3 regions of the Bradyrhizobium sp. 187 genome follow, and region 2 is predicted to be linked to each of the others. Evidence: predicted binding sites of a transcription regulator. Region 2 holds the regulator's gene; each other region holds the start of a gene.

Region 1 (2,199 bases), 1.9 Mb from region 2:
GACGGGCACGCCGTTTTTCGCGCAGATCCGCACCACGTCCTGGATGTCGGCAGTCTCCTGCGCCATCACCACGCCGTCCGGCGGCTGGTTCACGATCCATGTGGTGGTATGGCCGTGCTGCTCGCGGACGGCTTGCGAGGTGATGAGGCGGTTGCCGAACCGCGCGGCAAGTTGCTCCAGCGCGCTCGCGAGGGCTTTCGGCGCCGGCCGCGGCGGATTATTGGTGATGGTCGTACCCACGGACGTTCCTCCCGACGAGACGAACCGTGGCAAAGGACATCTCACCGGTCAAGTCAAGCGACCGGACGCATAGCTGGGGAAGGACACATGCCGGAGACTGCTGCCACAACGATCGAGGGCGTGCCGTTCCGCTCGTCAATCATGCAGATCGAGCCGCAATGGATCGACTACAACGGCCACCTCAACATGGCCTATTACAACGTGATGTTCGACCGCGCGATCGACCAGATGTGGCTGACGCTCGGGATCGGACCGGGCTACATGAAGGAGCGCGGCGGCTCGACCTTCACCGCCGAATGCCACGTGCGGTATTTGCGCGAAATCCACCTCGACGATCCCGTGCAGGTCTCGGTCTGGCTGCTGGAAGCCGACGACAAGCGGCTGCACACCTTCCAGGAGCTGCGGCACGCGACCGAAGGATGGCTGTCCGCCACATCGGAAAACATGTCGCTTCACATCGACATGGGCTCACGAAAGGTGGCGGCTTTTCCCCCAGACATCCGTGAGCGCATCGCAGCGGTGGTCAAGGCCCACAGCGCCGTCCCGCGGCCCGAGGGCATCGGCCGGAACGTGGCGATGCCCTCGAAGCGGTAAGCGCGCTAAACCCTGTTACGACCCCGTGCCAGTCCGACAACGGCCGAGACCAGGAACAACACGACTGCGATGAAGAAGATGATCTTGGCGATTTCGATCGACGCGCCGGCGAGGCCGCCAAAGCCCAGGATACCGGCGATCAGGGCGATAACCAGAAACGTAACTACCCAGCTAAGCATGATCCGAACCTCTGTTTCGATGTCTGTCTGCGATCGGCGCGGCTGACGCGCCTCACTTGCAGAACCAATCGCCAACTCGGAACAATGGTTCCGGGCCGCTGAAGCCGGAAATTCGCCTGACCGACAGGAACAAATTGGCTTTCGGCGCACGTGGAAAACCCCTGTCCGCGGCCCCATATAGGGACCAATCCCTGTTAAGAAGGCTCCCCTTTCACCACCCCGCGGTGCCAACGTGGGGCAAATGATTCGCATGACCGAGCCGAGCAAGATCACGTCCCAGAGCGTCCCCGACCACCAGCCCGCAGCCGGCGGCATCGCCGCGCGTGCGCGCGCCTCGGTAGGCCCGCAATACCTGTCCGGGCTCAATCCGGAGCAGCGCGAGGCTGTGGAGACGCTGGACGGGCCGGTTCTGGTGCTGGCCGGCGCCGGCACCGGCAAGACCCGCGTGCTGACCACGCGCATCGCCCACATCCTGAGCCAGGGCCGCGCCCGCCCATCCGAAATCCTGTCGGTGACCTTCACCAACAAGGCCGCGCGCGAAATGAAACATCGGCTCGGTCAGATGCTCGGCTATGCCGTCGAAGGCATGCCGTGGCTCGGCACCTTCCACTCCATCGGCGGGCGCATCCTGCGCACCCACGCCGAGCTGGCGCAGCTCAAGTCGAACTTCACCGTGCTCGACGTCGACGATCAGGTCCGACTGCTCAAGCAGCTTCTGCAAGCCGACAATATCGACGACAAGCGCTGGCCGGCGCGCATGCTGGCCGGGCTGATCGACGGCTGGAAGAACCGCGGCCTGACGCCGTCGCAGGTGCCGTCGGGCGAAGCCGCCGTGTTCGCCAACGGCAAGGGCGGCAAGCTCTATGCGAGCTACCAGGAGCGGCTGAAGATCCTGAACGCCGCCGATTTCGGCGATCTGCTGCTCGAGGACATCCGCATCTTCCGCGAGCACCCGGATATCCTGCGGCAGTACCAGCAGCGCTTCAAATTCATCCTGGTCGATGAGTATCAAGACACCAACGTCGCTCAATATCTGTGGCTGCGGCTGCTGTCCCAAGCGCCGACTTCTTTTGCCTCTCCCCGCGTGCGGGGAGAGGTCGGATCGCCCGGCAGCGCAATTGCGCGCCCGAGCGATCCGGGTGAGGGGGACTCTCAGCAAGCTGAGCTCGTGGAGGCAGCCCCTCAT
Region 2 (2,199 bases):
GTCGGCTGCCTGTCGGCGGTGATCTGCGCCTTGTGCTCGCGCTCGGTGACCGACTGAGTCACCGGCAGTTGCAGCACCGTCGCGCGCTGGCCTTCGACGAGCTGCGTCACCAGCACGTATTTGCCGTCGGGGAATTCGATCGCATCATGATGGCGGTCGGGAACGTGCGGATCGATCTTGCCGAACTTGCCCACGCGGGAATTGATGGTGCGCGTCCAGATCCAGCGATTGTCGTAGCGGACGTCGTCGGCGAAGGCGAGCTCCGTCCCCGGCAGCAGGCAGACGGCAACAGACGGATCGGCTGCAGAGGCGAAGCCGCGCGTCGAGGTGCCGCGGAAGCTTGTCGTGACGATCGTCTCGCCGACTTCGGCGGGGCGCGACGCGACGGCATGTAGGCTGTAGTCACACATCGGGTGCTCCTCATGCTGGGATAGCAACCCGCGTCTCTTATCGAGGCGCAGGCCTCTATCAGAGTGGAAGCACGAACGCTCTGCTTGGTTGTGGGCAAATCTGCGGCTGGCTTCCGCAAGCCGCGATCACATTATCTTTCCCGAATTCAATAGGAACAAAGCTCGCCGCGATGCATTCGGGAGGCGCGTACGCGAACATTGCCAACTTGGCTGCAACGGCCGAACTTGACCGCTGGTCGCTGTTTCCTCGAACAACCGAGCCGCGAAGCGGTGCTGCTTGAAGCGGTGCTGCTTCGTCGGCGTGGCGAGGAGCCAGCGTTGGAGGAGGGGCCGGATAGTCTGTGCAGAACCAGAAAGGCTATCCAGCCGGAGCGGACGATGATCCGCTCCAATCTCTGACCGGCGATGTCGATCGGAAGCGCGCGAGGCGCCAAGCACCTCCGGCATGAAGTGCTTCCGATATGAAGTACTGCCGATAGAAAGACTCCCGGTATCAGTACTTCCGGTAAAGCCCGATCAGCTTGCCCTGAATCTTCACCCGGTTGGGCGGCAGGATGCGGACCTCATAGGCCGCGTTGGCGGGCTCGAGCGCGATCGAGGCGCCGCGACGGCGGAAGCGCTTCAGCGTCGCTTCCTCGTCGTCGATCAGCGCCACCACGATGTCGCCGGTATCGGCGCTCTCGTTGCGCTGGATCAGGGCCATGTCGCCGTCGAGAATGCCGGCTTCGACCATCGAGTCGCCGCGCACTTCCAGCGCGTAATGCTCGCCCGAGCCGAGCATGTCAGGCGGTACGCTGATAGTATGGCTGCGGGTCTGCAACGCCTCGATCGGCGTGCCGGCCGCGATGCGGCCCATCACCGGCACCGCGACGGGACGTTCGCCCTCGTCAGCGGGCAGGCTCGCGCTCGCACGCACCTTGCCGAGATTGCCCTCGATGACGCTCGGCGTGAAGCCGCGGCGGCTGCCAGCGGCTGCCTGGAGCTCCGGCAGCTTGATGACTTCAATCGCACGGGCGCGGTTGGGCAGGCGTCGGATGAAGCCACGCTCCTCGAGCGCCGTGATCAGGCGATGGATGCCCGACTTCGAGCGCAGATCGAGCGCATCCTTCATCTCGTCGAAGGAGGGCGGCACGCCGCTTTCCTTCAGACGTTCACTGATGAACCGCAGAAGCTCGTATTGTTTGCGCGTTAACATCTCGACCAAAGTCCCCCGGTTGATGTCGTCCGATTCCGAGACGCTGAATTCGGCCATAAGCCGCTGCATGCTCGAAACAAATCATGAACAGACACTATATGTTCGATACATGTTCCGCAACTGCTTAATTTACCGTGAACAGAGCAAAGTGCGCGGAACGCGCGTTGCGGGGGCGCTCAGACGGGGAGCCGCAACACTTCGCAAGCCGTGCCGGCTTCGGCCTTCGGCGCGAATGGTGCGCGGACGAGAAGTACCTGTGCTGCAGCGAGATTCGCAAGCAGCGAAGAGTCCTGATGATTGACGGGAACAACGACGCGTGTGCCATCGTCACGCTCCTCAAGATGCGCGCGCAGATAGTCCTCGCGCTGGTCGTTGGCGCCGACGTCGCGGCCGAGCACGGCGCGTTCACGGCGATGGTGAATCACTGAACGGCCCGACAGGGCGCGAATCAGCGGCACCATGAACAGGAAAGCGCACACGTAGGACGATACGGGATTGCCCGGCAGGCCGATCACACCCATTGCGCCGAGTCGCCCGTGCATCATCGGCTTGCCTGGCCGCATCGCGATCTTCCAGAACGCCATCGCGATGCCT
Region 3 (2,199 bases), 3.5 Mb from region 2:
GACCGATCTGCTCGGCCGTGATGATCAGCGTCGTATGCCCGGGCAAATGCGTTGCGAGATAACGGATCGTGTGGGTCTTGCCGGTGCCCGGCGGCCCGTACAGCAAGATGCCTTTGCGTGTCGATTGACCCAGCCGGCGCAATTGGTCTCGGGTGTTGACGAAGGTCAGAACGTTGCGATCGAGCAGCGGCAGGGTCTGCTCCGGCAGGATCACCTCGTCGCGCGCGACCTGCGGCAAGCGATGCACCGTGATGCCGCGCGAGCGACCGCGATAGTCGGAGTCGGCATCGAGCGACAGGATCTTGCCGCGATAGGTCCGCGCAGCCTGTACGGCTTCTTCCAATTCATTGAAGCATTGCTGGACCAGAGCCGCGCCTGCGGAACCTGAGGGTACCAGGATTTCGATCCGAATTCCGGGCTCGCGACTGTATTCGCGGTGTGCGCAGAGCAAAACCGCATAGCGGAGATGATCCTGCTCACACAGCCACAGCCCGTTATCCAGACACTTGACCGGGCTCTTCTCGCCTACGTCGACGTCGGAATATTGCAGCGGGGCAATCGCGATCGCATAGCGGCCCTCCTTGAGCAGTCGTGGAATCGACAGCGTTTCGTAGCGCTGCTCCTCGTTTAATCCCACCAGCCGGATGGCCTTGCCGAAGAGCCGGTCGACGGCGGCCTGGAGATCGACCCGCATGTGGCCAGGAAACTGGCGGATCGTGGTCACGAGTTTGCTGCGCGCGGTGCTGGCAAGGTGCCAATCGAGAACGTCGCAAGCAAAGTCGAAATCTTCCTCTTGTTCGTTCGAGGGTTCATCCGCCGCACGCATGCAGTCGCTGCACAGCCAGACCGTTCGGTCGCCGATACGAACGTCGGTCTGTCCCTCAGGCTTGCCACAGAGTTCGCAAGGAGTCTTGACCGCCTCTAGCGTGACCTGCAGTTGGTGGCCGGCCAATTCGATGGATTGTTGCGCAGATTTGAAAAGGGCTTCGGCAACCGATTGCGGGTAAGGTCCGCAAACCGCTTTTTCCTTCTGCTCGATCTGGGTGATCAGCGCGGTCGCTTCACGGTCTGATTTGCCGAAAACCTGCCGAAGCAGATCCATCACGAATTGGTCCGGCGTATCATCGTCATTATGAATTACGAGCTGGGTCGGCTGGTTCTCGCCACGCATACTGTTCATCACGAAAGGTCTCCGGGACAATCTATGATTGAATAGAACGAATAGAGAACATAAAAGGAAGCGGCCGTCAAGCGTGACGGCGGCGGCTAATTGCGATTGGTGGGTGAGGTCCTGGTGCGCCGGGGCGGCCCTGTTCCTCGACGACTCCCGCGGCACATGTCCAGCTGCCGTCCTTTGACAATCTGATCCGCCTCGATTATCTATTTCGCATGCGAAATAAAGACGCGGGCGCGAGACACCATCGGTTGATCTACCTGTTGAGCGTGGCGCAGCGGCGCGTGCAGCGCTGGATGGCGGCGCAGCCTTCGAGCGAGGTCACGCCGGCGCAAGCGGGGCTGCTGTTCATCCTCGGCAAGCAGAACGGCGCCCTGATGGGTGAGGTGGGCGCGGCGCTCGACATGGGGCCGGCCGGCATCTCGGGGCTGGTCGACCGTACGGCGGCGGCTAAACTGGTCGAGCGGCGCGCGGATCACGAGGATGGTCGCGCCTGGCGCGTCTGGCTGACGCCGAACGGGCGGACGGCACTGGCGCAGGCGAAGGCCAGCGCGGCACAGGTCAACGCGGCGTTGACGGACGGATTCACCAGTGCGGAGATCGATATCGTCGCGCGCTGGCTGACCAGCATTCAGGACAAGTTTCCAAGACAGCTTTCAACAGAGCTTTCTAGAGATCCATAGGAATAGAGGAGAGACCCATGACCGAGCACGTCCGGATCCGGAACGACGGCGGAATTCTCACGCTCACGCTGGCACGCCCCGACAAGAAGAATGCGCTGACGGATGCGATGTACGGCAAGCTCGCCGATGCCATCGAATCAGCCGAGCACGATCCGTCGGTCCGCGTGATCCTGATCCGCGGCGAAGGCGACATGTTTACCGCCGGCAACGATGTCGGCGAGTTCGCGGCGGTCGCGGCGGGCAAGTCGGAAGGAAGCCGCAACGTCGTGCGCTTCATCCAGTCGCTGGCGCGCTGCTCCCGGCCCTTGGTGGCCGCGGTGCAGGGCCGCGCCGTCGGCGTCG

Evidence for each region. Region 2 encodes LexA, which represses DNA repair genes until DNA is damaged. Its sites were predicted from a motif close to TGTTCNNNNTGTGTTCNG; they were not measured.
Region 1: the regulator LexA is predicted to act here: its motif matches at 1,073-1,090, upstream of IVB19_RS28905 (ATP-dependent helicase).
Region 3: the regulator LexA is predicted to act here: its motif matches at 1,214-1,231, upstream of IVB19_RS02515 (ATP-dependent Clp protease adaptor ClpS).

What each region holds. Positions count from the first base shown of each region.
Region 1 covers NZ_CP064693.1:5,963,569-5,965,767, forward strand. Annotated here, with positions in the region: gene IVB19_RS28890 (FAD-binding oxidoreductase) at 1-240, opposite strand, end outside; gene IVB19_RS28895 (thioesterase family protein) at 328-834, shown strand; gene IVB19_RS28900 (DUF1328 domain-containing protein) at 840-1,013, opposite strand; gene IVB19_RS28905 (ATP-dependent helicase) at 1,255-2,199, shown strand, end outside.
Region 2 covers NZ_CP064693.1:4,046,228-4,048,426, reverse strand. Annotated here, with positions in the region: gene IVB19_RS19355 (hypothetical protein) at 1-410, opposite strand, end outside; gene lexA (transcriptional repressor LexA) at 904-1,605, opposite strand; gene IVB19_RS19345 (molybdopterin molybdotransferase MoeA) at 1,782-2,199, opposite strand, start outside.
Region 3 covers NZ_CP064693.1:526,109-528,307, forward strand. Annotated here, with positions in the region: gene IVB19_RS02515 (ATP-dependent Clp protease adaptor ClpS) at 1-1,180, opposite strand, end outside; gene IVB19_RS02520 (MarR family winged helix-turn-helix transcriptional regulator) at 1,390-1,857, shown strand; gene IVB19_RS02525 (enoyl-CoA hydratase) at 1,875-2,199, shown strand, end outside.